4 regions of the Tatumella sp. UBA2305 genome follow, and region 1 is predicted to be linked to each of the others. Evidence: predicted binding sites of a transcription regulator. Region 1 holds the regulator's gene; each other region holds the start of a gene.

Region 1 (8,304 bases):
GGTGATAAAGTCAAAGAAGTCACCGGACGATTTTCCGGGGGAGAAAAGGCACGTCTGGTTTTGGCTCTGGTGGTCTGGGAACGACCCAATTTGCTGCTGCTGGACGAACCGACCAACCACCTCGATCTGGACATGCGTCAGGCACTCACTGAAGCACTAATTGATTACGAAGGTGCATTAGTCGTGGTGTCTCACGATCGGCATCTGATTCGTGCCACCACCGATGAACTTTATCTGGTAGACACCGGAAATGTCGCGGTATTTGATGGCGATCTGGATGATTATCAGCAATGGCTCACCACTCAGCAGAAAAACAGTGCTGCCGGGGAGTCCACCAAATCAGATCAGGAAAACAGCGCCCAGGCCCGTAAAGATCAAAAAAGACGTGAAGCTGAGTTGAGGGCACAAACCCAGCCTTTACGTAAAAAAATCGAGCAGCTGGAAAAACGGATATCGGTACTGCAGAACACTCTCAGCGAAAATGAGCAATTACTCAGTCAACCCGATATCTATGAACAATCGAGGAAAACTGATTTAACTGCGGCCCTGAAAGTTCAGGCAGAAAATCAGTCTGCTCTGGAAGAATGTGAAATGGAATGGCTTGAGATGCAGGAGCAACTTGAAGCGATGAGTTCTGCACCCCGCTGAAAATGTCACCAGGTTCAGAAGAGCTAGCAGTCGGCTGCCAGAGTCCTTGTTGCAGGTTGTGTCTGATACCACGACCTGCCATGACACCAGAAAAGACAGGGTATGGCAGAGCTGATGACCGACTGGCAGAAGATATTTATAACCAGATCAGGATGACGCAGGATGCGGTCAGTAATCCCATACCAATGTTAAAAATTGTCCAGGACTGACGGCTCTTTAGCCAACGGCTGATAAAGGTACCAAAACCGAGCCAGATCACGCCGGCGACGATATTCACCAGAAACATCGCGAAACTGATGGCCAACACCGATGAACGGTAGTTGACACCTGCGAGACTAAAACTTGCCACCGCACCCAATGACATCAACCATGCTTTGGGATTAATTAACTGCAATAATCCCCCCTGCCAGAATGGCATTGCCTTTGCGGATACTGCGGAATTATCGATATCCAGTGCTTCATAAGGAGCACTGCCTATTTTCCATGACAGCCAGAGTAAATACAGGCTTCCAGCAACTTTCAGCAATAAATGGAGAGCAGGATAGACCAGAATAAGGCCACCAATCCCAAAGGCCACCATGAGCAACATGACCTGCATGCCCAGCATAATGCCGAGCATCAGTGGAAATGACCGGATGAAACCAAAATTGGCGCCGGAGGCGGTAAGTAACATATTATTAGGGCCTGGTGTTATTGCCGCGACCCAAAGAAAGCCAAGTAACGAGAGAAATAATCCCATTTCCATGCGTGACACCATTCCTGTCTCAGGATTAAATTAACCTTTGAAACTATACAGTGAGTTATGGATCAGACAAGACCCGACGGTATGAAAATTTGTCGTAACGCAGCGGAGGAATTTACACCTATTCCTCAGTTGAAAAACCCTCATATTCAGACTCTTCTGCCAAGGATCCTGCGACGTATTGTGCGGATAAAACCCTACTGGCAGAGGCTTGAATTACCTGATGGTGATTTTGTTGATCTTGCCTGGAGCGAAAACCCGCAACATGCTCTGCATAAATCGCGGGCGGTTATTTTTCATGGACTTGAAGGAAGCGTTAACAGTCCTTATGCGCACGGATTACTGTCCTCATTTCAGAAACGCGGCTGGCTCGGTGTGGTAATGCATTTTCGGGGTTGCAGCGGTGAATCCAATCGTCGGAAACAGAATTACCACTCCGGAGATTTTGCCGATGCCAGCTATTTCTTACGCTGGATGAGGCAGACTATGGGGCAGGTTCCGACCGCCGCCACCGGCTTTTCTCTGGGCGGTAATATGCTGGCCTGCATGATGGGTTCACAGGGCAACGACTGCCTGCTGGACGCCGGCGTCATTGTTTCCGCTCCGCTGATGTTAGAGCCCTGTAGCTTTAAGCTGGAACAAGGGTTTTCGCGCTTCTACCAGTTCTACCTTCTGACACAGATGAAAAAGAACGTTCGCCGGAAACTTAAAGCTTATCCAGGGTTACTGGATATCACCGCCGAAAGACTGAATAAGATTCACCGGTTGCGGGAGTTTGATGATGAAATCACGTCAAAAAATCATGGTTTCATAGACGCTACTGACTACTATCGTCGTGCGAGTGGCATGCCTCTGTTATCTGGTGTCGAAAAACCAATGCTGATCATTCACGCTGAGGATGATCCATTCATGGTGCCGGATGTGATACCTAATCCGGAACATCTGTCGCCGAGCATCACTTATCAGTTGTCCCCATATGGTGGGCACGTTGGCTTTGTCGGAGGATCTCTGACTCGTCCGGTCATGTGGCTTGAACAACGCATTCCGCAATGGCTTTCAACCTGGCTGGATAAATAATCGTGATCATTCCCTGGCAACAAATCTCCCCTGAAACCCTGGATAACCTGATCGAGTCCTTTGTGCTCAGAGAAGGCACCGATTATGGCGAATATGAGCGTACACTGGCTGAAAAAACAGCGGATATTCGTCAGCAATTGAGTGCAGGGAAAATTGTCGTCGTTTGGTCAGAATTACATGAATCTGTAACTCTGATGCCTGCCAGTGATTTCAGGGCTGAGTAGTAACTTCTCCTTACTGACAGATGACACACGCTGCCAGACATGCTAACAATGCTGTCAGCCGTATCGGTCCAGGGAGCAAATTTTCATGTCCGCCAGACATCCTATTATTGCTGTGACCGGATCCAGCGGGGCCGGTACCACAACGACCAGCCTTGCCTTCCGTAAAATATTCCAGCAACTCAACATTCATGCCGCTGAGCTGGAAGGTGACAGCTTTCACCGCTACAGCAGACCAGAAATGGATGTTGCCATCCGCAAAGCCCGTGACTTAGGGCGACATATCAGTTACTTCGGCCCCGAGGCGAACGACTTCTCATTGCTGGAACAGACCTTTAACGAGTACGGCCTGCAGGGTACCGGCCGTTCACGAAAATATCTGCACACCTATGATGAAGCGGTGCCCTGGAAACAGGTCCCCGGAACATTTACTCCCTGGCAGCCACTGCCGGACAATACGGACGTGCTGTTTTATGAAGGTTTACACGGTGGAATTGTCACTGAACAGCATAACGTTGCCGATAAAGTGGACCTGATGGTAGGCGTAGTGCCTATCGTGAACCTGGAATGGATTCAGAAACTTGTCAGGGATATGCGTGAACGAAGCCACTCCAGAGAAGCAGTGATGGATTCAGTGGTACGCTCAATGGATGATTATATTAATTACATCACTCCACAGTTCTCACGCACCCACATCAATTTCCAGCGGGTACCGACTGTCGATACGTCTAATCCTTTCGCCGCCAAAACCATCCCTTCACTGGATGAAAGTTTTGTCGTGATCCATTTTCGTGGTCTGGAAGAAATTAACTTTCCCTATTTACTGGCCATGATCCAGGGTTCGTTTATTTCACATATCAATACACTGGTGGTGCCTGGCGGGAAAATGGGGCTGGCCATGGAATTGATTATGACTCCCCTGGTCAAACGACTCATGGAAGAGCGTTGCCTCAACTAAGGTCACGGGTGCTACCTGGCACCCGTGACCGCCTTGTTAGCGATTAATCACTTCAAAACTATGGGTAATGTTCACTCCTTTACCCAACATTAAAGATACGGAACAATACTTTTCTGCAGATAGCGTTACTGCCCGTTCAACGACGTTATCCGAAAGATTATGGCCGCTGACAATAAAATGCAGATTGATATGGGTAAACAAGCGAGGAGCTTCTTCACGACGTTCAGAAGTCAGCCTGACCTCACAATCAGCAACCTCATGGCGGCCTTTCTGCAGAATAGAGACCACGTCAATGGCACTGCAACTTCCGGTTGCCATAAGGACCATTTCCATCGGACTGGGTGCCTTATCGCCTGAGTTTCCATCCATCAGAACCTGGTGTCCGGACGCAGACTCCCCGATAAAGTTCAGTCCTTCGACCCATTTCACACGTGCCTGCATTATGCTCACTCTCAATTGTTAAAATTTCCGCCAGATTACTCCTTCAGAGTATAAACAGCAATCTGCCCCAAATGACAAAAGTCAGACAAGACAACAGGAGACAGTTTCGTCAGGGTGTGCTACAAACAGAGGGTAGAGTTTTTTTACCCGATGACAACTATGGCTAAACGAGCAGGATCGTCAGAAAGGAGCCTGACTGATTGTCGTGAATGCCAGCCGAAAATGCCCTATGATTTCAGCGCCCCACAGGAGCTTACCCCCTGTGTTTCCGGCACGATTACAACAGAGGATAGAAGAGAATGGTTCTTGGTAAACCACAAACAGACCCTACATTAGAATGGTTCCTGTCCCATTGTCATATTCACAAATACCCCTCCAAGAGCACACTTATCCATCAGGGTGAGAAAGCGGAAACCCTTTACTACATTGTTAAGGGCTCCGTCGCAGTTCTGATTAAAGATGAAGAAGGAAAGGAGATGATCCTCTCTTATCTGAATCAGGGCGATTTCATTGGAGAGTTGGGATTATTTGAGGAAGGTCAGGAACGAAGCGCCTGGGTACGTGCCAAAGTGGCATGTGAAGTTGCGGAAATTTCATACAAGAAATTTCGCCAGCTCATCCAGGTCAATCCCGAAATTTTAATGCGCTTGTCATCTCAGATGGCCCGGCGCCTGCAGGTCACTTCTGAAAAAGTAGGCAACCTGGCCTTCCTTGACGTGACTGGCCGTATCGCTCAGACGCTACTTAACCTGGCACGACAGCCGGATGCTATGACTCACCCGGATGGAATGCAGATTAAAATTACCCGTCAGGAAATTGGCCAAATCGTCGGCTGCTCCCGCGAAACAGTAGGACGTATTCTTAAAATGCTGGAAGATCAGAATCTCATCTCCGCGCATGGAAAAACGATCGTCGTCTACGGCACCCGTTAATTTGTGATATGCACGGCAGGCCCCTGCCGTGTTCCGTTTTACTGTCTACCTGCGGTTGTATCTGATGTGGCGCAGAATTATTTATCATCCGGAAGTCAATTACGCACTGCGTCAAACGCTGGTCCTCTGTCTACCCGTTGCGATTAGCTGGCTGGCGGGAGATCTGCAAAAAGGGCTGCTCTTCTCGCTGGTTCCCGCATGCTGTAATCTTTCCGGGCTGGACACTCCGCACCGTCATTTTTTTAAGCGCATTATTATTGGTGGATCGTTGTTTGCCTTCAGCAGCTTTCTGCTGCAATGGTTGTTGCAACATAATGTCCCACTACCATTTATTGTCGGAATTTTACCTCTGCTGATTGGTGTTTGCGGCGAAATCAGTCCATTACATGGCCGTCTGTTGCCGGGTGCGTTGATCGCCATGACTTTTACGCTCAGTCTGGCTGGAAGAATGCCGGTATGGGGCCCGCCACTATTATATGGCGGCGGAACATTATGGTATGGACTGTTTAACTGGTATTGGTTCAGACTGTCAAAAGATCAGCCGCTGCGGGAAACTCTTAGCCTGCTGTACCGTGCACTGGCTAACTATTGTGAAGCGAAATACGCACTACTCAGCAGTAACGATTATGATAAATCGCTGCCCGAACTGTTGAATTATCAACAAAAAGTTGTCGATCTGATAAATACTGGCTATCAGCAAATTCATATGCTTTCGGCGGAAAAAAACAGCCGCGAACGCTATTTAATCCGGACATTTATGATGGCCGAAGATTTGCAGGAACACATTTCTGTCACTCTTAGCCAGAGCAAAGATGTCAGGGAACTGGTGGAAAAAAGCCAGTCAGCGGACATAATCAAGCGTAATGCCGGGCAGGTGGCTGAGCAGTTAAGAAAGACAGCGGACAATATCCTGTATCACCAGATACCCGGCAAGTTTTCGATGAGTGAATCCCTGGAAGAGTTACAGAATATCGCCCGTCGGTATCCTGACAATCCTGTCGGACAATTTTACTCTTATCACTTCAGTAAAATAGCCAAAGTGCTGCAATCAGGGATGCCGCTTTATCGCCGTGATATTATGGCAGATACTCAGCGTCGTTTACCTTTTTGGCCGGCGTTACGCAGCTATTTGTCATTTAAATCGACGGCTCTGCGTACTGCAGGACGTTTCTCCGTGATGCTGATGGCAGCCAGTATGTTGGCCCTGTCGCTGAATATGCCAAAACCTTACTGGGTACTGATGACCATTATTCTGGTCAGCCAGAATGGTTATATCGCCACCCGGGTACGAATCCAACACCGTGCCCTTGGCACATTTGCCGGGCTTATTATTGCGGCCTTATCATTGAAGCTATCTACCCCGGAACCGGTCATCCTGCTCACGATGCTGGTGATTACACTGTTCAGCTATCTTTTCTCACGCCAGTATTACGGATGGGCGACGATTGGTTTTACCGTGACCGCGGTATACAGCCTGCAGTTATTATCACTGAATGGGGTGAATTTCCTGGTTCCCCGGCTGCTGGATACGCTGATGGGCTGCCTGATTGCCTTTGCCGGGATGGTTTGGCTATGGCCACAATGGCAAAGTGCGTTATTACGTAAAAATGCTCAGGATGTGCTGGAGACCTACCAGACCGCCTTACAAATCCTGCTTGGACCTGAACAAACTGCCGATGTGCTGGAAAATATCAGAATAAAAGCCAACCAGCGGCATAATGCCCTGTTTAATTCGCTGAATCAGGCCATGCAGGAACCCGGCTTTGATAACGAATACCTGAGTGAAATGCGCCTGTGGGTAACGCATAGCCAGTTCATCGTTGAGCATATCAATGTACTGACCACACTTGCCCGTGAACATACCATGCTGACTCCGAATCTTGCTCAGCGCTATCTGGAATCCTGTGAAATAGCACTGCAACAGTGTCAACAACGGCTCCGTTACCAGAATGATGAGGATCACAGTAATTTTGTCATGGATGCACCGGACAAAATTCCCCTCGGCCCGGTCACTATTATGGAAAGACAGCTGGATCAGATCTTGAGCCATCTTAAAGTGATGAAAACTATTTCGTCTATCGTCTGGCGTCAGCGTCCCCGTCACGGTCAGTGGCTGATAAGTAAAAATACCCACCCTGAACATAACAATAATGGCAGCCCAAAGGCTGCCAACAGAGACTAGTTTAGGCAAATATCTTTTCGGCAGCTTTTGCCAGACGGGACATTCCCTCACGGACATCCTGTTCAGGGATCACCAGGGACGGTGCAAAGCGAATAACCCCGGTACCGGCAGTCAGGATCATTACTCCCTCATCTGCTGCAGCATGCAGCAAATCACGGGCCTTCGACTGAAACTCTTCTTTCAGTGCGGCACCAATCAGTAAACCCTTGCCGCGGATTTCGCTGAAGACAGAGAAACGTTGATTAATTTTTTCAAGTTCTTCAACAAACCACTGACGACGCTGTTCAATTCCTTCCAGCACTTCTGGTGTGTTTATGGTATCCAATGCAGTTTCAGCAATGGCACACGCCAGAGGGTTACCTCCGTATGTCGTTCCGTGAGTTCCCGGAGACATTGCTGAGGCAATCTCTTCAGTAGTCAGCATTGCGCTGACAGGGAATCCGCCGCCTAATGCTTTGGCAGTGGTCAGAATATCAGGCGTAACTCCATAGTGTTCATAAGCGAAGAGTTTACCACTACGACCCATTCCGCTTTGCACTTCATCCAGGACTAACAATGCCTGATATTGGTCACAGAGCGCACGCAATCCCTGCATAAACTCAGGCGTGGCTGGTGTGATCCCCCCTTCGCCCTGGATGGGTTCCAGCACGACCGCACAGGTATGATCATCCATCACCGCTTTCACTGCCTCCAGGTCATTAAAAGGAACATGTACAATGTCTGCCGGTTTAGGCCCGAAACCATCAGAATACTTCGGCTGACCGCCGACCGATACCGTAAACAAGGTACGACCATGAAAAGCGTGATGGAAAGCGATAATTTTTGTTTTGTAAGGGCTGTGACGCACTGATGAATAGTAACGGGCTAGTTTAAATGCCGCTTCATTCGCTTCAGCACCAGAATTGGCAAAAAAGACCCGCTCAGCAAAAGTTGCGGCAATCAGCTTACTTGCCAGTCGTAAAGCTGGCTCATTGGTGAAAACATTACTGGTGTGCCACAGAGTTTCACCCTGGGTTTTCAACGTTTCAACCAATGCCGGATGGCAGTGGCCTAATGCCGTTACCGCAATCCCGCCGGAAAAATCAACATACTCTTTTCCCTGC
Region 2 (8,304 bases), on a different contig from region 1:
AGTACTCCCGGTTTGTCACCGAATACTCAACCCTGATGACAAGCTACAGCAGAGCTAAACAAACTATCCGTTGGTCAGTTGCAATATAAAAAACTATAAAAAAGTGATTATCTGGCCATTTGGACTATTCACAATTTATTTGCTACAATCCGCGCCTGGCGCATTCCCGCCTTTTTATACCCGTTTGTCGATTGCATAAAAATTCACACAGGTGCATAATCATGTAATTATCCCTGCGCAATTCCCTTTTATTACTCATGGTAGCCTATGCGAACCTCCTCTAAACAAGAAGATTTAATCAGGGCATTTAAAGCACTGCTAAAAGAAGAAAAGTTTAGTTCTCAGGGCGAAATTGTAGTTGCTCTTCAGGACGACGGCTTTAACAACATAAACCAGTCTAAAGTCTCACGGATGCTGACAAAATTCGGTGCAGTGCGTACACGAAATGCAAAAATGGAGATGGTTTACTGTCTGCCGGCTGAACTGGGGGTTCCAACGACCAGCAGCCCACTGAAAAATCTGGTATTAGATATTGATTATAATGACGCTCTGGTCGTCATCCATACCAGTCCTGGTGCTGCTCAACTCATTGCCCGGCTACTCGACTCCCTGGGTAAAGCAGAAGGCATTCTGGGGACTATCGCCGGTGATGACACTATCTTTGTCACTCCATCACGAAACTTTACCGTGAAAAAACTTTATGATGCCATTCTGACTCTGTTCGAACAGGAACTCTAAGTCAGAAATACCGGCATCTGAATGATGCCGGTCAACCAGTATCGCTACGCTTCCCGGTTCCATTTCCCGCACTATCCCCTGCAGACCTCTGGTCGAACATTGAAATATGACACCAGTGTTAACGCCCGACAAAATAGCACTTAATGTTAAGTACACATAACATTTTGTTATAAAAGGAAAAAAACACACCGGGTTAAATTACCATCAATTTTTAGTTTAAATTGTTATAAAAATCTCCAGGTAATCGCTTTCATTCGAAAAAAACATTATTAGCAAAACATTAATTTCTTACGTTATCAGATCTATAATTTTCTCCGTGATCTGAATCACGAAATTAAAAAATTAACGAGGAAACGATTGTGAAAATAAAAGCAGGCCTGGCGATGGTCAGCGTGTTATCAGCGCTGTCATTTAGCACTTTTGCTGCGCAGTCTGTCAGTAGCGAACAGGCCCGGGGAATGCAGTCTTTTGGCGTGATTACCGTCAGCGGAATTAATGCATCACCTTCGGATATCGACGAACAATTAAATAATAAAGCAGCTTCCCTGGGGGCTAAAGCCTACCATGTCACCGAGGCTTATATGAATGGCAACTATCACGAAACCGCCATTATTTATAAATAACCTCAAACAATAGTCTGTAAAAAAGTAAAAAAAACATCCGGTGAGATCCTGTCTGTACACAGGAATCATGACCGTAATATTTGTCATAAGAATCAAAATGAATCAGGCTTACCGGAAAATAATAAAAATCACACGCCGGGATAAATTATCCGGATGAGCCATGCAGGATCTTAAATATTATAATAATTGTAAGTTACCGGCTTCCCACCGGGATTTACATAATAACACTACAGTAACGTCAGCTTCGCCCCCTTTCCGGGGGCTTTTTTTATTTCTGAACTTTCGGTTTAACAGCACGAAACAGAGATAAACCAGCGACAACTCACCAGGTCATCTTCCTGGTCTCTCATGTCTGCCGCCTCGCGGGGCTGCGGACCACGCTTCAGATATTAATCATAGTGTTCTGGTAACGAGACAGAATATCGGCCAACCGGTGTACCGGCTCCGTCACTGATACAGGGGCAGAATATTGCTTAAGCTTTTGTTGGTAAATCTCAAATTCCTGCAACAGCCGATGATAATAGTAGCGTTTTTTTTCTTCACTATGAGATGAGATAACCCTGTCACCGGTGTAACGCAAACGACGATGAAATTCAGACAAATCGGCATTTTGGGGTATATCAGCTCTGCGTAAACGTTGGTGGCTGATGATTAATGTTAACGCCAGACGATATTTATCGATATCTCCGGGGAAAAGATTTAATAACAAAAATAATTGCTGATACAAAGAAGGAAGGTAATTTTCCCTGCGTTTTTCCGGATTAGTCGTTAATGATGAAACGGCAGCATACATAAATCGGTTGAGAATTTTCCGTCCGGTACGGGCTTTTGATTTATCACGAATCAGTAATATCACCATCATTGAAACAAAACATCCAATCACCTGGCCCAGAGCACTATCAATAAAAGTATTGATAGAAAAACTCATGGGATTGCTTAACACAATGATATTCAGAGTTCCGATAAATGCTCCCAGGGTACCCAACTGACGCCTCTGGATAAAAATACCGCAGACAAAAGCCAGAGCGCCTATAATCAGACACAGCAAAAACAAACTTTGTTGGGTGCCCGGCATTAAGAATACGTAGTAAATCGCGCCTAAAGGCACCGCCACCGACATCCCGTACAGAAAATCTTTTGCCATCATCAAAGGATTAGGCAAGCGCATCGCCAGAGACGTCACAACTGCCAGCATGACCATACAGGCACTGCCGGCACTCCAGCCAGTATACAACCAAAACAGTGAGCCCAGTGCGGTTGCCGCAAATGTGCGAATCCCGTTGATCATCGCCGGATGAGTTTCAGCAGAACGGACATGAACTTCACCCTCACGTTGCAGAATAGTTTCTTCGGTTTTGTTTATCCGGGCATTACTTTGAATCCCTTTCATCAACAGTAAATATTCAGAAGCTGCACCCACCCAGCTACTGAGAGTCACCGGGATATCGGAGGTTTCATTAAGTGTCAGTAGCCGACGCAACTCCTTGAGTTGCTTACGAAAGCCCGTAATATTATTGACATCCTGATCGATGAGCTGATGGAAATCATCCGGCACATAATGTTGCCGGGTATTCTGAATAAGAAACGTTTCCGCCGCCTGGGTAATCATGGTGAGAGATAAGGTATGTAACATTTTCATACGCTGACTGGTATTACGCCAGTGGCTTGATTCCATCCGCAACTGGCTGCGCATACCGCTAAAAGCACTGGTACGACGCACCAGCGCATTCCAGGATTTATCCAGCTCTTCTTTGCTTTGGTGTCTGACGCACAGCTGTAACAGTTGGTACTGGGCTAATAACAGAGATTCGACTTCCTGATCGACCACTTTCTTGATTGAGCGGGGAGAGAAGATCATATCGGCAACGATGGCACAAACAATACCGATGATAATTTCGCAGCAACGTTCTACAGCAAAGCGGGGAACAAGTTGCAGAGTACCGCTGGCATCTACTGTTACGATAATGATCAGTGCCGTATACCCTGCCAGGCCCAGGGCATAGGAGTTCTCGACCCGTATCAGTGATGACCACCAGACACAGAAGCCTGACCATATGCAGCAGAGTAATAACATGACCACCGGCGCCCGCGCGGTAAAAATCATAATAGTCAGTGCAGCCAGGCAGCCAATAAAGGTTCCGATAATACGTAGTATCCCGCGGTGTCGCAGAGCTCCAGAATAAGGGTCTCCCCCGGCGGCGAATGCCTGACCGCCGGCAACAATACCGGCGGTCATGACTGCCCAGCGTGGAGTTTCTAAATTACAATAGAAACCCACGATGAGCGCCATCAGGATGGCAAAAGTTAATTTAACCGGAAAACGAAAATACTGGACCATCGTTCACCCCGATTAACCAAATTCTCTTAATCTGTTCAGCAGACCTGAGATAAACGTAGGCTTTTCATGGGGTCGATCTTTTTCACCGGTCACAACCACTGTGGCAGTAGTACCCGAAGGAAAGCGGTTACCTGGCTGTTTATCAAGATGGATACGTACCGGAACACGCTGCGCAAGCCTTACCCATTCAAGATCAGAGTCCACCGTTGCCATCCCTTTCGAGTCAACCGTGCTGCTGCTGTTGGTTACCCCCGCGGCAATACTGTCTACGGTACCATGCAGGGTGACGTTGCTGCCCAGTGGAGTAATTTCAGCCCGGTAACCTGGTTTAACGCCATCCAGTTTGGTTTCTTCCATATAAGCGATAACATAGAAAGACTGCGCTTTCACCAGAGCCACTGCCACCGAGCCACGGGTAATAAACTCTCCTCCGAATACGGTCAGGTTTGTCACCCAGCCATCGGAAGGTGCCTGCACATCGGTACGGGTCAGATCAATCTGGGCCAAATCACGGGCTGCAACAGCCTGTGCCAGCTGATGTTCGCTGGTCTGTAGATCATTATTGGCCTGATCGACGGTTTCTTTCGACAATGCCTGTGTACCTATCTTGTTACGACGTGCTGCTTCACGGCGTTTTTCCGCTACTACTGCCTGATAGTATTCAACATTGGCCTGAGCTTCATCCAGGGCTTCCTGAAAACGCGGACGATCGACAATAAACAGAGTCTCGCCTTTCTTCACAAACTGGTTATCGTGGACTTTGACTTCACTGACCAGCCCCGTAACATCAGGAGAGATCGCCACAACATCTGCAGCAAATTTAGCATCCCTGGTCCAGGGTGACTCGGTGTAGTAGACCCAGGCCCTGAATACAATGATGATGGCAATGACCACCAGAATCAGGGTTATCGCATAACGTGCGATTTTTCTTATAAGCGTTTTCACTGAAACCTCAGACCATTAAACTGGAGACAAAATAAAAGACGCAGCAATACAGCGCTGTGTTAAAAAGAGAAGGATGCCAGACAAGATCGTATATCCCGCTGGGAGTCAGAATCCTTTTCACCAGCCAGAACAGCAGCAGCGAAAGAATCAGCTCTACAAAAATGGGCGGAAAAGATAGCCCAAAGACGACTAAAACCGGATGCACACTCATTTTAAACCCTTTGGAATCATGACATTACACCCAGACAACCAGGAATAGTGGCCATCAGCATCAGGGGCAATCGCTCTCTGATAGCCAGCTAACCACAAGCATATGTCAAAATACTTGAATTTGTATAACTTTAGACGGTACAGCAAGAACGTAAATTATTGACCGGATCTCATTATAGTAACGTGTCTGATAGTTAGTTTTCTACTTTATGTGACATAAATCACTTTTAATTCAGAGTTAACAATGGAACGTTTAAAAGGTATGTCAGTTTTTGCGAAAGTGGTTGATTTAGGCTCTTTCACTGCCGCAGCAAACCAGTTGCACCTCAGTGTCTCCTCTGTCAGCCAAACTATCGCGAAGCTGGAAGATGAATTGCAGGTTAAACTACTGAATCGTAGTACCCGTAGTATCGGTCTCACTGAAGCTGGCCGAATTTATTACCAGGGGTGCAGGAAAATGCTGAGCGAAGCAGCACAAGTTCATGAACAGTTGTATGCCTTCAATAATACCCCCATAGGTACTCTGCGCATTGGCAGTACCACGACGATGGCAAGAATTGTCTTATCACCAATGACAGCAAAACTACTGAACGACTACCCGGGGTTAAGCGTTAACTTAATCACCGGAAATCCCTCTCCGGATTTAATCGCTCATGGATTAGATTTAGTGATCAAGGCGGGGAACCTAGAGAATTCAGCGCTGTTTTCACGACGGCTGGGCAGTATGCCGATGGTGCTTTGCGCCTCTACCCGCTTTCCCGGGCTAAGAGATCTTCCCGCACGGCCGGAGGAATTAGAAAGCTTTGCCTGGCTGGAATACAGTGTTTATCCGTATAACGAATTTGAGTTGACAGCCCCGGACGGAAACACTTTGAGATTGTCCCCGAAAGGACGCTTCGCGACCAATGACCCACTCAGCCTGATTGGTTGGTTAAAAGCTGGCTCCGGTATTGCCTGTATGCCACTGATGTGGGTACTGGATGATATTAAACAAGGCGAAATAGAGATTTTGTATCCCCAATATCAGTCAAAGCCACGGCCAGTATATGCGCTGTATACAGAAAAGGATAAATTGCCATTAAAAGTGCAGGTTTGTATCGATTATCTCACCGAATACTTTCGCGAGATGGCACTAAAGTATCAGGAATACCGTAGCAGAAACTAAAACGCACAGCCTGAAGGGCTGTGCGTTAACAGATAGAACTACAGAGAGTCAGGCGGTACCACCCACGGTCAGTTTATCCAGTTTTAAGGTCGGCTGTCCGACACCCACTGGCACACTCTGACCATCTTTGCCGCAGACACCTACCCCCTTATCCAGCGCCAGATCGTTACCTACCATCGAGATCTGTTGCATGGCTTCGATGCCGGAACCGATCAGCGTAGCACCTTTGACAGGTGTAGTAATTTTACCCTTCTCAATCAGATAAGCTTCTGAGGTTGAGAACACAAATTTCCCGGAAGTAATATCCACCTGCCCGCCACCAAAGTTCGGGGCATACAGGCCAAACTCCACACTTTCGATAATATCCTGAGGTGTGGATTCTCCCGCCAGCATATAAGTGTTTGTCATACGTGGCATCGGCAAATGGGCGTATGATTCACGGCGTCCATTACCGGTCGGTGCAACGCCCATCAGGCGGGCATTCAGTTTATCCTGCATATATCCTTTCAGAATACCTTTTTCAATCAGGACGTTATACTGACCAGGTACACCCTCATCATCAATTGCCAGCGAGCCACGGCGGTCGGATAGGGTTCCATCGTCTACGACGGTACAAAGCTCTGAAGCCACCAGTTGTCCAACTTTACCGCTAAATACCGACGTTCCACGCCGGTTAAAATCACCTTCCAGGCCATGCCCCACCGCTTCATGCAGCAGTACTCCGGGCCAACCGGCACCCAGAACAACAGGCAATGCTCCTGCAGGTGCAGCAACCGCAGACAAATTCACCAGTGCCATACGCACCGCTTCTTTAGCCCAGGCGTCAGCACGAACTTCACCGGATTCATCGGCAAGGAAAAATTCATACCCTGTCCGGGCTCCACCACCACTGGCTCCTCGTTCACGTTTCCCCTGGGAGTCTACCTGAACACTGACTGACAGCCTGACCAGTGGACGGATATCTGCGGCTAGTGTGCCATCGGTTGCCGCGACCAGTACCTGTTCATAAACCCCGCTCAGGCTGACACTCACCTCCTGGACACGCGGGTCTGCAGCACGTGCTGTTTTATCCACCCGGTGTAATAACGCAATTTTCTCTTCACGGGTCAGGCTGTCCAGCGGGTTCAAAGCCGGATACAACGGGGTATGAGTGACTTCTGCCAGGGTTTTCACTTTCCCGTTGCCAGATTCACGAACTATACTACGGGCGGCATCGGCGCTCTGTTGCAAAGCTTTCAGAGTCAGCTGATCAGCATAAGCAAAGCCGGTTTTTTCACCACTGATCGCCCGGATGCCCACACCCTGATCAATATTCCACGAACCGTCTTTAATAATACCGTCTTCAAGCACCCAGGACTCATGGTAACTGGACTGGAAATAGAGGTCGGCATAATCCAGACGGCGTTCTGAAAGCTGGCTTAACAGGGAAAATAAATCCTGCTGTTTAATATTATTAGCAGTTAGCAGGTGCTCACTTAGCAGGTTCAGTGTCATCATTTCTCACTCGTATAATTACGTTTAGATATAGCCTGCTGTAATTCTGCTCTGCCGTCAAATTTGTCTCATTCAGCGGTGCGTGGCTTACGTAAAACTTCATGAATCTGCGGATCATCCATAGTACCGCCTATGTGATAACGCAGGAGTGAAATCTTATTCCACAACGGTGCCAGAACCTTACTGGCAGCAAATACCGCCGCCCCGACGACCGGATTAATCACAAAGGCTGTCGCTACCCCTACTGATGCTGAGAGTTCCGGAGCCACTACAGCTTCGAAGTCCAGCCGGCGACGGACGAAGTCTGCCTGTCCCTTCATAGCAATATCCGCTTCCAGTCCATCAATCAGTAAGTTATCAGTTTGCAGCACACCATTTTGTATCCATGCAGTACCGTTCACGGAATCAAAATAGAATCCTTTGTCACTAAAGGTATCTTTGAAATCAAAACTTAACTTACGCAACAGCGCATCGACACTGACCAGCCGCAACAACTGCCCAGCCCGGCCAGTACTGACATTTTCTATCACACCTTTACCGGTATGCAGTTTCAATATACCACTGATTGTTGAGATCTCCGGCTTCCACGGCACATTTCGCCAATGCAAATCGTAGTCCAGTTTTAGCGGAGCCTCTCTCACCGGGGTTGACGTACCAAACCATTGCATCGTCTGACCGATATCGTCACTGGTCAGCTGACCTTTTAAGGCTGTACGTGGTGCGCCCGGGATATTGTCCCACTCACCATTTACCTTCAGTTTAGCGTGACCGGTATTCACCTCGCCGTTTGT
Region 3 (8,304 bases), on a different contig from region 1:
CTGCAAATAGAACAGGCACGATTTCAGTCCCGGCTGAAAGTGGACTTACAGATCCCTGAGGCTCTGCGGCATTACCGGCTACCGGCATTCACTCTGCAACCGCTGGTGGAAAATGCGATTAAGCACGGGACTTCGCAGTTACTCGGCACAGGTGAAATCACGATATCTGCCTGTCAGCACCAGCAATATCTGGAGGTTTCGGTGCAGGATAATGCAGGACTGTTTGTGCCACTGGCCGGTAAAGGACAAGGAATGGGAATGAGTCTGGTGGACCGACGGTTACGGGCGCGCTTTGGAGATGATTGTGGGCTGAGTGTTGATTATCAAACCGACCACTATACCCGGGTGGTTATCCGGCTACCCACGGAGGAGCAAAGATAATGGAGGTACTGATTGTTGATGATGAGCCACTGGCGCGGGAAAATCTCCGGCTGTTATTACAGCAGTACGACGATATTGTGATTACCGGCGAAGCTGCCAATGCCATTGAGGGGATGGCGGCGATTAACCGGCTGCGGCCGCAGGTGGTGTTTCTGGATATTCAGATGCCGCGCATCAGCGGGCTGGAGATGGTCGGAATGCTGGACCCACAGCAGAGGCCACATATTGTCTTCCTGACGGCCTTTGATGAGTATGCCCTGCAGGCTTTCGATGAAGACGCCTTTGATTATCTGCTGAAACCTACCGATCCGGCCCGGCTGGAAAAATGCCTGAAACGGCTGCGCCAGGTCAGTGATCCCCAGGATCTGACCTGTCTGCCGGTGTTGCAGACACCACTGAAATATATTCCGTGCAACGGACAGAATCGCATCTGGCTGTTGCCGATGGAGGAGGTAGCCTGTGTCAGCAGCCGTATCGGCGGGGTATTTGTCACCAGCAGTGCAGGGCAGGAGGGTGCGACTGAGCTGACCCTGCGGACGCTGGAACAGCGGACTCCTCTGTTACGTTGCCACCGTCAGCATATGATCAATATGGATCAGCTGCGCGAGATCCGCATGGAGGAAAATGGTCAGGGGGAACTGCGGATGAAAAGCGGCCAGACCGTGCCGGTCAGCCGCCGTTATCTGAAACGCATTAAAGAGACGCTGGGGCTATAAATTATCCGGCCGCAACGCTTCGAAGGCCTGGCGGATTTCCTGTTCCGGCAGATCAACACCGATAAAAATCAGGGTACTGGCAGGAATTTCATCATGCTGCCAGGCACGGTCCCAGCCGGAACTGTACAGCCGTTGCACGCCCTGAAACAGCAGGCGGTGAGTTTCACCGCCTACCCACAGCATGCCTTTATAGCGCAACAGGTTGTCTGCAAAGCGTAGCAGCAGGGATTCCATCACCGCAGAAAGTGCATCAAGCTCCAGCGGGTAATTGAGAGTGAGTGTCAGTGATCTGACCCTGTCATGGGTATCCGGCACAAAACGGTACTGCACCGCCGGCGCAGTGGCGGGTTCCAGCATAAATCCCCGTAAATCAAACAACGAACGGATATCGGTATCCCCATTCACCACCCGGACAATCGGGGCACGGGCATTAATCCGTTGCAGACGTTCGGTCAGGGCAGACGTATCCGGGGCGATATCGGTTTTACTGAGCAACAGCTGGTCAGCGTAACCTATCTGTGACTGAGCCACGCTGTAGTTATCCAGTTGCTGCTTGGCATGAACTGCATCCACCAGGGTTATCACACCATCCAGCTGATATTCTTCCGCCAGCCGGGGATGACTGAAGAAAGTGCGGATCACCGGGCCGGGGTCGGCCATGCCGGTGGACTCGATGATTAGCCGGTCGAAATTCAGCGCCCCCGACTGGCGGGAATCCAGCAGCTCCAGCAGTGTACTTTCCAGCTCACTGGCGCGGCTGCAACAGATACAGCCATTGGCCAGTGTCGTGATTTGGCTGGCGCGATCACCAATGATTTGCCGGTCGATGTCGGCTTCGGCAAACTCATTCTCGATAACGGCAATCCGCATTCCGTGTTCGGTCTGCAGAATGCTGTTCAGCAGGGTGGTTTTCCCGGCCCCGAGGAAACCACTCAACAATGTGACTGTGACCGGTGTCATCCGTTATTCTCCTTCAACAGCAACGCATACCTCCTTTACCATCGCCAACGTAGCGGGCCTGTTGGCGTTCACGAAAGAACTCCTCATAGCTCATCACCGGTTGGTCCGGATGGTTAATCCGCATATGCTCTGCGTAGTTGTCATAATCCGGCAGGCCAACCAGCATACGTGCGGCCTGACCCAGATATTTTGATGCCGAACCGGCCTTTCCAAACATAATGGCTCCTGTCGGGGCAGGGCTGCCTTGTCTGACAGCCCTGGCGTTTTTAGTGACCGGAGGAGGTTTTTACCCCACCTTCCGGCACCGGCACATAAGGGGTCTCTTTGTCTGTGCGCTGCGGATTTTTTCCCGCTTCGCGCCAGATTTTTATTCCGTATATCAGGATACTGTAGACCACCACCAGGAACAGGATGCTCAGCACAGCATTGGTGTAATTATTGACCACGATATGCTGCATATTAGTGATCTGGTCCGGGGTCAGACTGGTACCGGCATCAATCCGCGCCTGATAAGTTTTCGCCATATAGAAAAAACCTTCCATTTGCGGATTGTTACTGAACAGTTTCAATCCTAATGCCCAGGTGGTGCAGATAATCAGCCAGACAGCCGGAATCATCGGTACCCAGAGGTAACGGCTGCGTTTCATCTTAACCAGTACCACCGCACCCAGCGTCAGCGCCACCGCGGCCAGCATCTGGTTTGAGATACCGAACAACGGCCACAAGCTTTTGACGCCACCCAACGGATCGACCACTCCCTGGTACAGCAGATAGCCCCATAACCCGACACAACCGGCCGTACCCACAACTGAGGCCGGCAAGGAGTTGGTCTTTTTCAGGAACGGCACAAAATTACCCAGCAGATCCTGCAACATAAAGCGTCCTGACCGGGTACCGGCATCCAGCGCCGTCAGGATAAACAACGCTTCGAACAGGATACCGAAGTGATACCAGAATCCCATATCTGCCAGCGGCATAATTTTGTGGAATACATCGGCAATCCCCACCGCCAGGGTCGGTGCCCCACCGGCACGGTTAAGCAACGAAGGCTCGCCGATATTACTGGCGGTCTGCATCACCTGTTCCGGCGAAATCACAAAACCCCAGCTACTGACGGTGGCTGCCGCCTGGGCGGTCACGTCTTTGAGTTGCGCCATAATCATTGGGGCATTCGTTCCACCCAGCTCAGACAGATTGGGCATTGTGATCCCAAGCGTCGCTGGCGGGGTATTCATGGCGAAATAGAGGCCGGGTTCAATAATCGAGGCGGCGACCAGTGCCATCACGGCGACAAATGATTCCATCAGCATCGCACCATAGCCGATAAAGCGTGCATCCTTCTCGTTTGCCAGTAATTTTGGGGTGGTCCCGGAAGCAATCAGTGCATGGAAACCTGATACCGCACCACAGGCAATGGTAATAAACAGGAACGGGAACAGTGCGCCTTTCCATAACGGGCCGGTCCCATCAATAAACGGGGTAAGGGCCGGCATTTTCAGATCCGGATTGAGGATTACAATGCCGATAGCCAGCCCGACGATGACGCCGATTTTCAGGAAGGTAGCCAGATAATCGCGGGGAGCGAGGATTAACCATACCGGAAGCAGTGCCGAGATAAACGCATAGCCAATCAGCGCAAAAGTAATGGTGGTGTCTTTAAAGGTCAGGGCCGGTCCCCAGTAGGGATCACCGGCAATTACTCCGCCAAACCAGATGGAAAGCAGCAGCAACACCAGGCCAATTAGCGAAACTTCCAATACCCGACCTGGCCGCAGATAACGCATATATATCCCCATCAGCAGCGCGATAGGAATGGTCGAACAGACCGTGAACACGCCCCACGGGCTTTCTGCCAGGGCTTTCACCACAATCAGCGCCAGTACCGCGAGGATAATAATCATGATCAGGAAGCAGCCGAACAGGGCGATAGTCCCCGGCACCCGTCCCATCTCCTGCTTAATCATCTCACCGAGTGACTCACCGTTACGTCGTGACGAGAGAAACAGCACCATAAAGTCCTGCACTGCCCCGGCCAGTACCACCCCGGCCAGCAACCACAAAGTGCCTGGCAGGTAACCCATCTGGGCGGCCAGAACCGGGCCGACTAACGGGCCCGCTCCGGCAATGGCGGCAAAATGGTGGCCAAACAGCACATAGCGGTTGGTCGGAACATAGTTCAGCCCGTCGTTATTCAGTACTGCCGGGGTGGCCCGGCCAGGGTCGAGCTGCATCACTTTCTGCGCGATATACAGACTGTAGTAGCGATAGGCCACCAGATAGACCGACACCGAGGCAACGACCAGCCACATGGCACTGATATGCTCACCCCGCCGTAATGCCAGCACGCCAAGGCAAAAAGCACCAACAATCCCTAAGAGAACCCAGGGAACGTGCCTGAGTATTTTGTGTTTATCCATATTTAACCTGCTGTTTTATATTGAATTATAGGGTGACAGGGGTCACGTATTGAAGACGCCAGATAGCTGGCACCGGAACCTCCTTTCCCGGTGACTCTATCCTGACGATTTTTCGTGAGAGGCGGGAAGAAAAATGACTAAGTGGTGATATGACGCAGAGAGCGGTTGCCGGAGGCATTGAACGGTTTCTGAAGGCGACCGGCGCAGCGGTTTCTGTGATTCAGATCGCAGCCAGCAGCAGGTGGCTGGCACGACTGAGGCGAATGAAAATGGATAGCGTAAAGCGACCCTCAGGTCATTATCCGCTAACGCTAATCTGTTAACCGACAGTCAGTCATCAGCGGAAGCTGGTCCGAAAGCGACAGAATGACAGAGGCGGGTACAGATTTACGGCTGAGCGACCGGCTATCAAACTGTGATCCGGCGCATTATGGATAAAAATAAATTGTTAAGCTGATCACAAAAACAAAACAAACATGACATGAGAATGTGTGATCTACATCACATACAGGCTCGGTTTTGAGCCCGGGAAAAGCACATTCTGCATTTTTTCACAGAATATGTGTGATTCAGATCACCAAAAGCACCCCTCCACCCCATACCTGACAGTGATGCCGATCACAAATTTTTTGCTCAATATTCGGGCCGAAATCCGCGTGCTAGAGTCCGCCTCAGCAGAGCAATTCTGACGTCTGCAAAGCGTCAGCTCCAAAACAAAAAATCATCGCGCTCTCTTATTTGCCGGCGCGTATCAATAAGGGGTGTTTGTATGTCCTCATCAGATATCAGGATCAAAGTCCAAAGCTTTGGTCGTTTTCTGAGTAATATGGTAATGCCAAATATCGGGGCGTTTATCGCCTGGGGTATTATCACCGCGCTGTTCATTCCTACCGGCTGGTTACCTAACGAAACGCTGGCGAAACTGGTCGCGCCAATGATCACCTATTTGCTGCCATTACTTATCGGTTATACCGGCGGGCGGCTGGTGGGTGGTGACCGTGGTGGAGTGGTGGGTGCTATCACCACCATGGGCGTGATTGTCGGTGCAGATATGCCGATGTTCCTTGGCTCAATGATTGCCGGGCCGCTGGGGGGCTGGGCCATTCGCTCGTTTGACCGTCTGGTGGACGGGAAAATTAAAAGCGGCTTTGAAATGCTGGTGAATAACTTTTCTGCCGGCATCATCGGTATGTTACTGGCATTATTGTCGTTTATGGCGATTGGTCCGCTGGTCGAAGCGTTATCACACCTGTTGTCTGCCGGGGTCAATATCATGGTTCAGCATGACCTGCTGCCACTGACCTCTATCTTTGTTGAACCGGCAAAAATTCTGTTTCTGAATAATGCAATTAACCACGGTATCTTCTCGCCGCTGGGCATTCAGCAGGCCAGTCAGGCCGGCAAATCGATTTTCTTCCTGATTGAAGCCAACCCGGGTCCCGGGATGGGCGTACTGATGGCCTATATGTTCTTTGGCCGGGGTAATGCCAAACAGTCTGCGGGCGGTGCGGCCATCATCCATTTCTTTGGGGGTATCCACGAAATTTACTTCCCGTATGTACTGATGAACCCGCGTCTGTTGCTGGCGGTGATCCTCGGTGGAATGACCGGGGTGTTTACCCTGAGTGTACTGAATGGCGGGCTGATTTCTCCGGCGTCTCCCGGATCTATACTGGCGGTACTGGCGATGACGCCGAAAGGGGCCTACTTTGCCAATATTTCCGCGATTATCGCGGCCTTTGTAGTGTCATTCGTGGTGGCTTCTATCCTGCTGAAAACCAGCAAAGTGAAAGAAGAAGACGATATCGACGCGGCGACCCGCCGTATGCAGGAGATGAAAGCCAGCGCTAAAGGCCAGACAGTGGCTGCGGCGGCTGCGCCTGTGCAGGATGACCTGAGCCATGTGCGCAAAATCATTGTCGCCTGTGACGCCGGTATGGGTTCCAGTGCCATGGGAGCAGGCGTACTGCGGAAAAAAGTGAATGAAGCGGGTCTGCAACATATTTCGGTCACCAATACCGCCATCAACAGCCTGCCGGACGATGTGGACCTGGTGATTACTCACCGTGATCTGACCGAGCGGGCCATGCGCAAAGCACCTCAAGCCCAGCATATTTCGCTGACTAACTTCCTCGACAGCGGGTTGTACAACGACCTGACAGCACGCCTGCAACAGGCAGGCCGCAGTGCAGAGCACCGCGAAAAAGTCAGTGAAACGCTGGCGGACAGTTTTGAGCCTACACCTGAGCATTTATTCAAACTGAGTGCCGCCAATGTATTGCTGGGTAACCACGCAGATAACAAAGAACAGGCTATCCGTTTTGTCGGTGAACAACTGGTGAAAGGAGGCTATGTCGAGCCTGAATATGTGGATGCCATGCTGGAACGCGAAAAACTGACCCCGACTTACCTGGGTGAATCCATCGCGGTACCGCACGGCACTGTGGAAGCGAAAGACCGTGTACTGAAGACCGGCATCGTGTTCTGCCAGTACCCTGCGGGTGTGCTGTTTGGTGAAGAGCCGGATGATATTGCCCGGCTGGTCATCGGGATTGCTGCACGCAATAACGAACATATTCAGGTGATCACCAGCCTGACCAATGCGCTGGATGATGACAGCGTGATTGCCCGACTGGCCACCACCACCAGTGTGCAGGAAGTGCTGGATCTGTTGTCCGGTCAGCCCGGCGAATAATCCGTTCTTCCTTAACAGGGGGATATATCGCCGGTCATTTTCGGCAGTATCGCCCTGATTTTCCTGGTGGTTATGTCAAAAATACGGGACAAATTATGAAAGCATTACATTTTGGTGCCGGCAATATCGGCCGTGGCTTTATCGGTAAACTACTGGCAGATGCAGGTATTCCGGTGACTTTTGCCGATGTTAATCAGGTGGTTGTCGATGCTCTGAATATCCGGGGAGAATATCCGGTGCATGTGGTGGGTGAGCAGTCGAAAGTTGAGATAGTCAAAGGGGTCAATGCGGTCAACAGTACCAGTGATCAGGTGATCTCGCTGGTGGCAGACGTTGATCTGGTGACGACCGCGGTCGGCCCGCAAATCCTCGAACGGATTGCCGGGACTCTCGCCAAAGGGCTGGTGCAGCGTAAAGACGACGGGAATACCCAACCGTTGAATATTATCGCCTGCGAAAATATGGTGCGTGGGACCAGCCAGCTCAAGGGCCATGTACTTAAGGCGCTGCCGGCGGAATATCATCACTGGGTGGAAGAGCATGTCGGTTTTGTCGATTCTGCTGTGGACCGGATTGTGCCGCCATCGGAAGCCGGCAGCCATGACCCGCTGGAAGTGACCGTTGAAACCTTCAGTGAGTGGATTGTCGATAAAACCCAGTTTGTCGGGCCTCTGCCGTCGATTCCGGGCATGGAACTGACCGATAACCTGATGGCGTTTGTCGAAAGAAAGCTCTTTACCCTGAACACCGGTCACGCTATTACGGCTTACCTGGGACATCTGGCAGGCCATAAAACGATTCGTGATGCGATCCTTGACGAAAAAATCCGCCATGTGGTGGAAGGGGCGATGCGGGAGAGCGGTGAAGTGTTGATCCGCCGCTATGGTTTTGACCGTGAAAAACATACTGCTTATATCCACAAAATTATCAGCCGCTTTGAAAACCCTTACCTGAAAGATGATGTCGAGAGGGTAGGGCGTCAGCCGTTACGTAAACTGAGTGCCGGGGATCGTCTGATCAAACCGACACTCGGTACTCTGGAATATGAGTTATCTCAGGATCATTTGGTGACGGGGATTGCTGCGGCGTTGCATTTTCGCAGTGAGCAGGACCCGCAATCACAGGAACTGGCAGG
Region 4 (8,304 bases), on a different contig from region 1:
TAAAGTAGCATGCCTTGAGGAGATTGCATTCAGAAATGGCTGGTTAAGCAAAGAACAGGTTGCGGACCAGGCCAAAAGACTGGATAAAACAGGGTACGGTGAATATCTCGGACAACTTATTGCTGGCTTTTGATATGAAGATACAGGATACGTTAATCCCGGATGTTAAAATCATTCAGCCGTCAGTTTATGACGATAATCGGGGTTTTTTCTTAGAGACTTTTCAAAAAAAACGTTATCAGCAGGCCCTGAATATTAATTTTGATTTTGTACAGGATAATCACTCCCGCTCTGTCAGGGGAGTTCTGAGGGGGATGCATTTTCAGAAGAAAAATCCTCAGGGTAAATTAGTCAGAGCTGTACAGGGTGAGATTTATGATGTGGTTGTTGATATACGAAGAGACTCTTTAACTTACGGGAAGTGGGTAAGTGCGAACTTATCTGAGACTAATAAATTCCAGTTATGGGTTCCTCCGGGACTGGCGCATGGTTTTTTGGTTCTGTCAGAAAGTGCCGATGTAGAATATAAATGCACTGCGGAATATGAAGCCAACCATCAAATGAGCTTATTATGGAATGATCCTGATGTGGGGATTATATGGCAAACAGATTCCCCTGTGCTTTCTGAAAAGGACCAGCAAGGAGTATTGCTGAAGAATATATAAATGAAAGTTCTTCTTTGCGGCGGGAATGGGCAACTTGGAAAATATCTACAGAGAGAAAGTCCACAGCAATGGAAAATCACAGTCACCGGGAGAGATGAGTTAGATATTAGCGATCTCTCTGCAGTTGATATTTTTATTAGTGAACTTTGCCCAGATTATATTATCAATGCGGCAGCTTATACGGCTGTGGATAGGGCAGAGCGTGAGCCGCATCAGGCTGATGCTGTTAACCATCAGGGCGTCAGGAATCTGGCTCTGGCAGCGAAAGCGACCGGAGCAAAATTAATTCATATTTCGACTGACTATATTTTTGACGGCCTGTCTGAATCAGGCTACAGCGAATATTGTTTACCAAACCCTGTCAATACATACGGGAAAACTAAGCTGGCTGGAGAAGAAATTCTTAAACATATATTGCCCGGGGCTTTAATAATACGCACCAGTTGGGTGTTTAGCGAGTTTGAAGGGAATTTCCTGCGTACTATTTTGCGTGTCTCCGGGGAAAGAAACTCCGTAAATGTCGTGTCGGATCAGTTTGGCTGTCCAACGTATGCAGGTGATTTGGCTAAAGCGATCATAGTTCTGTCACAATCAGTAATATCGGGAGGAACATTTAATTTTTGCAATTATCCGCCCGTTAGTTGGTATCAGTTTGCTGAATATATTATTGATCAGGCTTTTATTCAGGGATATCTGGCCGCGAAACCAGAACTGAATGCTATCCAAACGGCTGAGTATAATAGCCTGGCGGCCAGACCAAAAAACACCGGACTGGACTGTCAAAAGATAAGCCAGTATTTAGTTTTATCGGACTGGAAACCATCGGTTGACTGGATTATTAACAAGCTGGTCGACGAACTGAAAGATGTCAGCGATAAAGTCTATACCCGCGATCTGTTCGGCAGCGATTAAGTTTTTGTGAAAGAAAGCCCCGCCGCAGGCGTAATGCTACGTTACCTGCTGCGGGGCCTTACTTTACTCCCTGTTATCCTGCAGCATCCGGGGTGTCCTCTGGCATCCTTGCCAGTATTGACACCCCTTCAGGGAGTCACTGCTTATTTATGAAGTCATAAGACATATTTTGCTTAACAGCAGGATCGCTGTTAGGTGATTAACGACCTGCTTCTTACTTCTTACCTCTTTTATTACTTCTTCTTCTACTTCTTCTACTTCTACTTCTACTTTTTCTACTTCTACTTCTCACTGCCACTGCTTTCCTGACTTAACAGGACACCATGAAGTCTTGCGCAGCCGGGCTGCTTATTGCTGATGGTTCTTACGGTCGGCCAGTAATTCGTCAACAAACCGGGTATCTGCCGACTGAGTCGCTTCAATGCGGGCGATCGCATCGCCGAATTGTGGCAGATATTTTTTATGGGCGTATAACAACTGGTCCAGCACCTGTCGGGCGGTATCTCCGGCACGGATCAACGGATTGATAGTGAAAGCATGCAGAGCCGCGCCGTAGTCACCCGTTACCGCGGCTTCTATCACCGTCTGCTCCATGGCTTTCATCAGTTGTACCATGCCGCGTGCGGCAGGGGGCAGGGTTCCCCATGTCAGAGGCTCGGCACCATGCGAGGTAATATAGGCAGAGACTTCCGCGATACAATCATAAGGCAGGTCTGCCAGTGCACCATTGTTACGGGTGCTGACCACCATCAGTTTCCGGCTGTCGTTGTAAATCGATTCGATCAGGTCACAGGCCGCATCACTGTAATGAGCACCACCGCGCTGTGCCAGTTCCGGCGGTTTTTCCTTCAGGTCCGGATTTTTATACATTTCAAACAGACGACTTTCGGTGGCTTTGACCACTTCGGCCCGGGTGGCGTAGTTTTCGAAATCTTCAACCGCATGCCCCAACATCTGTTGTTCCAGATAATAATAGCGATGGTAACCACAGGGCAGCAGACCGAGATGGCGAACCTGCTCAACATTAAACGGAATCTGATGAATATTGGTCAGGCCTTCGTTTTGCTGTTGTTGTGCATAAATCGCTTCCAGCAGGCCGGCGGTTCGCTCGGTTCCCTGCTTATCCCATACACGGTGCCAGTGGAAGTGATTCAGCCCGGCAAATTTAAAGAACAATGACTGTTCCGGTTGGTTCAGCAGCGTCTTTGCCTGCTCAATATGGCTGAACGGCACATTACACAGGCCGATAGTTTTCTCCCACTGACCGTAACGGATAGCCGCTTCGGTGACCATACCGGCCGGATTAGTGAAGTTAACCAGCCAGGCATTTGGGCATTGCTGGCGCATATCTTTGATAATATCGAGGATCACCGGAATGGTGCGCAGCGCTTTCATAATTCCGCCTGCGCCATTGGTCTCCTGACCCAGGTAACCATGGGCTAAAGGAATACACTCATCTTTCAGCCGGGCTTCCAGTAATCCGACGCGGAACTGTGTGGTGACAAAATCGGCATCTTTCAGTGCGGCTTTGCGGTCCAGCGTCAGACGCACCTGCCAGGGCAGTCCGGCAGATTCAATCATCCGTCGGGCCATGTCGCCGACAATTTGTAACTTCTCTTTGCCTTCCTCAATATCAACCAGCCAGATCTCTTTGATCGGTAATTTATCTTTGCGGAGAATAAATCCTTCTATCAGCTCCGGGGTATAGCTTGAACCGCCCCCGATAGTGACTATTTTCATTCGGCTTCCTTTCTCTGTGAGGTGAGTGAATTGAATTTCTGATACAGCGCAACAATCTCTTCCGCCATTTCTCTGCACAGCATGGCATTCATGATGTGATCCTGAGCGTGTACCATAATCAGGCTGACCGGTATTTTGCCACAGCCTTCATCCAGGCCTATCAGTTGGGTCTGGCTGTTATGGCACTGCCGGGCCGCCAGGGTAGACTTCTGCAGACAACCGGCAGCCTGTTCCCACTGGCCGCTACGGGCCGCCTGAATCGCTTCCATGGCGAAGGATTTAGACTCCCCGGCGCACAGAATTAAGTTGATCATCATTTCTTCGGTGATATCCATATCAGACTCCGCTGTTTTGTTCTTCGGCCAGTAAACTCCGTTCATAAAGCTTGCAGAACGGGTAGTAGATCAGTGCCGAGCTGCATACCAGCACCAGTACCAGCAGCGCGGCATTAATATCCCAGCCGGTCGCCCAGGCGGCACCTATCGGGCCGGGCGAGGTCCAGGGGGCCAGTGAGACAATATGCGCCACCAGACCATATTTAATCGCAAACCAGGCCAGTACCGCATTTACCACCGGAGTCAGGATAAACGGGATAAAGAACAAGGTGTTCATGACAATCGGGGAACCAAATATCACCGGCTCATTGATGTTAAACAGCGAGGGAACCAGCGATATTTTGCCGATAGAACGCAGATGGGCAGATTTACTGCGCAAATAGAGCAGCACCAGTCCGAGGGTGGCCCCGGAACCCCCCAGGGTAATAAAGAAAGCCCAGAAGGGTTCGACAAAAATATGTTCTGCCGGCAGGCCACTGGCCAGTTTGCTCTGGTTAATCCCAAGATTCGTCAGCCAGAATGCCTGTAAGAAGCCGCTGACAATGGTCGCGCCATGAATCCCTGCAAACCACAGCACATGGCAAATAATCACCGCGATGATCACCGCCGGTAATGAGTCTGAGGCGGATAATAACGGGCTGAACAGCGCCATAATGGCCTGCGGAATCAGCATGCCGCTGAGTGACTGTACGGCCAGGCTGACCGGAAACAGGATTAACAGCACCAGGGACAAAGGAATTAACTGATTAAATGATTTGCGGATATTATCCGGCACCTGCTCAGGCAGGCGGATTCCGATGTTTTTCTGGTGTAAAACGTGTGACAGTTCACAGACGAGTACCGCGACAATGATGGCGGTGAAAATTCCGGAGCCTCCCAGATAGCTGCTCTCCATGGTGCCATTATTCAGCGGGCAGCAGATTAGTAAAAAGGCCACCAGTGCCAGTAAGGCGGTATTCAGCCCCTCCAGCCGGTAGTGCCGCGCCAGGCAGTAACTGATGGCCGGGCAGATATATACCGACATAATCCCCATGGTCATATTATAGGGGGTGAGGAGTTGCTGTTTGTATTCCGCAGCGATATATAGCCAGCCACGGGCAATAAAAAACTGGTTATCTTCAGAAAAGGGCGGGTAAGCAAATATCAGTATAAAAGAACCGATAATCATAAATGGCATCACCGCGATAAACCCGTCGCGGATGGCCATAATATGCCGCTGAGAGGATATTTTGGCGGCAACCGGTAACATTACCTGCTCCAGCGAAGAAAACATGCGGTTAATATCCATATTCCCTCCGGGATTACATTGCCAAAGCCGATTCCAGCACTTTATCGCCGCGCATCATGCCATAATCCCGGATATCGATAACGGCAACCGGAATATTCAGTGGAGCCAGTTTTTGCTGCACTTCGGCCAGTTTATATTTGACCTGTGGTCCCAGCAGACAGCAGTCGGTATTGGTAAGGTGAGAGTCTAATTCATTGATACTTATGGCATTGATTTCTACATCAATCGCCTGGTCTGCGGCATATTTCTGCATCCGGCTCACCAGCATGCTGGTGGACATTCCTGCGGCACAACAAAGCAGTATATTTTTCATATTCATTCCCTGAGTACGTGAAATTCATCCTGAATGAAAATAATGCACCATCGGGTTTATACAGGTTCTGATTAATTTATAGTGTGCGGAAAATCACATGTGGAAAATATACCTGCTGTTTCTTATTTTTCATTATTGACGGCTTGTGAGTGATGCTGTTTACCCGATCCATTAATTATTTTTTTATTTTTGAGTAATAAAACTCCGGCTGACGGAATAAACAGTAAAATATTTCAGTATTTGGTCTTATCCGTGAAACACTCTGTATCCGCAGGCTCAGTTTTCACTTTTGCGGTTAACGCAATTATGAATTGCAGTCATAGTAGTTTGACCCACGGCTGAGCTGTGCTTTACTAACAAGTGAGCTGTGCTGTTACATTCAATCATCCAGTCTGACCCGGTGGGGACCTGCACCTGTCGCCGGGTATCGTAGTTTCTAAAAATTATTACAGGAGTCTTTATGCCCGTAGCTCTACTGGCACTGGCACTGAGTGCGTTTGCTATCGGAACCACTGAGTTTGTGATTATGGGATTACTTCCCGAGGTGGCAGGGAATCTGCAAGTGTCCATCCCGTCAGCCGGCTGGCTTATCAGTGGCTATGCGCTGGGGGTGGCGATAGGTGCGCCGATTATGGCGTTAGTGACGGCGCGTCTGCCCCGTAAACGTACCTTATTGCTGCTGATGCTGATTTTTATTCTCGGTAATCTGATGTGCGCTATGGCGCCCAACTATCATCTGCTGATGCTGGCCAGAATCGTGACCGCGCTCTGTCATGGCGCATTTTTTGGTATCGGTTCTGTGGTCGCGGCCAGCCTGGTGGCCCCTAATCGTCAGGCCTCAGCCGTGGCGCTGATGTTTACGGGGCTGACGCTGGCTAACGTTCTGGGCGTTCCTCTCGGGACCTGGTTCGGCCAGCTGTATGGCTGGCGTGCCACCTTCTGGGCGGTAGGCGGCATTGGGGTGCTGGCCTTTATCGGGCTGGCACTGAGCCTGCCGGTTAACCATGAAGAAAAACCGGTCGATCTGATGAGCGAAATCAGTGCGCTGGCCAATGGGAAACTCTGGTTATCGCTACTGATGACCGTGTTCTTTGCCGCAGCGATGTTTGCCTTGTTCAGCTATATCGCGCCGCTCCTGTTGCAGGTGACCGGAATAAGTGACAAGGGGGTCAGCTGGACACTGTTCCTGATGGGGGCAGGCCTGACGCTGGGCAATATCCTGGGCGGACGGCTGGCGGACTGGAAAGTCTCTTTCAGCCTGTTGTTAAGCTTCACCCTGATTGCTGTATTTTCGCTGGTGTTCCGCTGGACCAGCAGCGAAATCTGGCTGGCTGAAATTACCCTGTTTATCTGGTCGATGGCGACGTTCTCGACCGTACCCGCGTTACAAATCAATGTGGTACGCCATGGTAAGGATGCCCCGCATCTGGTCTCTACCCTGAACATTTCTGCCTTTAACCTGGGGAATGCCATTGGGGCATGGCTGGGCGGTCTGGTGATTGGCCGTGGCCTGGGGCTGACCTTTGTGCCTGTCACCGCGGCAGCACTGGCGGTTGTCGGCTTACTGGTTGCGCTGCTTATCTTCCGTGGCGGGTCACATGCACCGGCACGGGAACTGCGCCAGCAGTAACCCACTTGCGTCAGCTACTGCCAGCCGGCAGTAGCTGATGTTCAATCTGCCGGACAAATTGTCCGGCCTGTTGTTGCAGGTGACGAATAAATGCCCCGGTCAGCGCGGATGCTGGCCGGTGTAATGGCCGGATCAGACTGACGGTAAACGGGACACTGATACTGAAACGTCGCATTACCACCCCACGTCCGGCGTAATCCAGCGCCGTCAGCGGATTAATAATCGAAACCCCAACCCCCGCTTTCACCATGGCACACACCGATGCCGCACTGTGCGTCTCCATGCGCAGCATCCGGCTGACTTGCTGTTCGCGGAACAGATTATCCAGTAACTGCCGGTAACTGTCGTCTTTAGCCAGGCTGATAAAGGGCAATCCGGCAAAATCGGCTGGCGTCAGTTGTTGTCGGGAGGCCAGCGGATGCTGTTCCGGCAATACACAAACTTCATCAACGGTCAGTAGCGGTAGCCGCTCGGTGCCGGCGGGGACGCTGTGGGTTTCGGTCATTCCCAGGTCATAGCGTTGGGCAGAGAGCCACTCCTCAAGTAACGGCGATTCACGGGGAATAATATTCATACTCACCGTCGGATAGAGTTCCAGAAACGGCTGGCAAAGTGCCGGTAACAGAGACTGGGAGAAGGCAGGCAGGCAGGCCACCGAGAGCTCTGCCTGGTGAAAATCCCTTAATCCTTCGGCCACTTCACGTATCCGTTCCATACCATACCAGCTGCGTTCAACCTCTTCGAAAAGTCGTAACCCTTGTACTGTCGGTTGCAGCCGTCCACGTACCCGGCTAAACAGGCTGACGGACAGTTGTTGTTCAAAACGGGCCAGTTCGCGGCTGAGGGTGGGCTGAGAAGTATGAAGGAACTCAGCCGCCTGGGTGAGGTTGCCACGGGTCATGATGGCGTGGAAGATCTCAATCTGACGCCAGTGTATTTTTTGCATAACTCAGAATACCAAAAATGCCCCGCTGACGCGGGGCAGGGCAGGAGCAGAGGTGGCTCAGAACATGGTGTTAGTGTTGGCCGAAGTCGCCGGGACATCCTGGACCGAGTCCCAGTGCTCGACAATTTTGCCGTGTTCCACCCGGAAGATATCGACAATGGCACGGCCACGGTCGTCAGCATTTTTTACCGAATGAACCCGCAGGAATACCCGGTCACCGTAGGTACCGTACTGGGTGATTTCAGAATGGGCCTGCGGATTCGCCTTGAAATATCCGGCGAAATAACTGACAAATGGGGCACGCCCGTCAGGAACATGCGGATTATGTTGTTTATATCCCGGCGATAAGTCACGGTCCGCAGCCTGTAAATTATGCTGGTTAAAAAAATCCTGATAGAACTGGTAAACCAGCTTCAGATTCTGGTTTTCCTGTTGCAGGTTCCGCGCCGGGCTGGTGTCTGATGGCGGTGGAAAA

Evidence for each region. The regulator CRP, encoded in region 1, controls carbon source genes, mostly activating them, when cyclic AMP is high. The targets are predictions, from matches to a motif close to ATGTGANNNNNNTCACAT.
Region 2: a site for CRP is predicted at 5,064-5,081, ahead of aaeR (HTH-type transcriptional activator AaeR). Genes of this name have one in related genera too.
Region 3: a site for CRP is predicted at 4,964-4,981, ahead of B3Z23_RS14115 (PTS mannitol transporter subunit IICBA). Genes of this name have one in related genera too.
Region 4: a site for CRP is predicted at 5,335-5,352, ahead of B3Z23_RS12585 (PTS sugar transporter subunit IIB). Genes of this name have one in related genera too.

The regions. Positions count from the first base shown of each region.
Region 1 is NZ_DDVT01000018.1:172,225-180,528, reverse strand. Features, by position in the region: gene B3Z23_RS11840 (ABC transporter ATP-binding protein) at 1-648, shown strand, start outside; gene B3Z23_RS11835 (LysE family translocator) at 785-1,393, opposite strand; gene B3Z23_RS11830 (hydrolase) at 1,451-2,467, shown strand; gene B3Z23_RS11825 (YheU family protein) at 2,470-2,691, shown strand; gene B3Z23_RS11820 (phosphoribulokinase) at 2,777-3,646, shown strand; gene B3Z23_RS11815 (OsmC family protein) at 3,683-4,087, opposite strand; gene crp (cAMP-activated global transcriptional regulator CRP) at 4,387-5,019, shown strand; gene B3Z23_RS11805 (YccS/YhfK family putative transporter) at 5,084-7,201, shown strand; gene argD (bifunctional acetylornithine/succinyldiaminopimelate transaminase) at 7,203-8,304, opposite strand, start outside.
Region 2 is NZ_DDVT01000021.1:272,530-280,833, forward strand. Features, by position in the region: gene argR (transcriptional regulator ArgR) at 268-738, shown strand; gene B3Z23_RS15160 (YdgH/BhsA/McbA-like domain containing protein) at 1,098-1,361, shown strand; gene aaeB (p-hydroxybenzoic acid efflux pump subunit AaeB) at 1,744-3,699, opposite strand; gene aaeA (p-hydroxybenzoic acid efflux pump subunit AaeA) at 3,712-4,644, opposite strand; gene aaeX (p-hydroxybenzoic acid efflux pump operon protein AaeX) at 4,652-4,855, opposite strand; gene aaeR (HTH-type transcriptional activator AaeR) at 5,099-6,019, shown strand; gene tldD (metalloprotease TldD) at 6,068-7,513, opposite strand; gene yhdP (AsmA2 domain-containing protein YhdP) at 7,582-8,304, opposite strand, start outside.
Region 3 is NZ_DDVT01000021.1:43,063-51,366, reverse strand. Features, by position in the region: gene B3Z23_RS14140 (sensor histidine kinase) at 1-381, shown strand, start outside; gene btsR (two-component system response regulator BtsR) at 378-1,097, shown strand; gene yjiA (GTPase) at 1,092-2,057, opposite strand; gene B3Z23_RS14125 (YbdD/YjiX family protein) at 2,071-2,274, opposite strand; gene B3Z23_RS14120 (carbon starvation CstA family protein) at 2,324-4,474, opposite strand; gene B3Z23_RS14115 (PTS mannitol transporter subunit IICBA) at 5,244-7,169, shown strand; gene B3Z23_RS14110 (mannitol-1-phosphate 5-dehydrogenase) at 7,265-8,304, shown strand, end outside.
Region 4 is NZ_DDVT01000020.1:15,000-23,303, forward strand. Features, by position in the region: gene rfbA (glucose-1-phosphate thymidylyltransferase RfbA) at 1-133, shown strand, start outside; gene rfbC (dTDP-4-dehydrorhamnose 3,5-epimerase) at 135-665, shown strand; gene rfbD (dTDP-4-dehydrorhamnose reductase) at 666-1,577, shown strand; gene B3Z23_RS12570 (6-phospho-beta-glucosidase) at 1,926-3,317, opposite strand; gene B3Z23_RS12575 (PTS lactose/cellobiose transporter subunit IIA) at 3,314-3,652, opposite strand; gene B3Z23_RS12580 (PTS sugar transporter subunit IIC) at 3,654-4,940, opposite strand; gene B3Z23_RS12585 (PTS sugar transporter subunit IIB) at 4,954-5,253, opposite strand; gene B3Z23_RS12590 (MFS transporter) at 5,714-6,883, shown strand; gene B3Z23_RS12595 (LysR family transcriptional regulator) at 6,894-7,829, opposite strand; gene B3Z23_RS12600 (nuclear transport factor 2 family protein) at 7,887-8,304, opposite strand, start outside.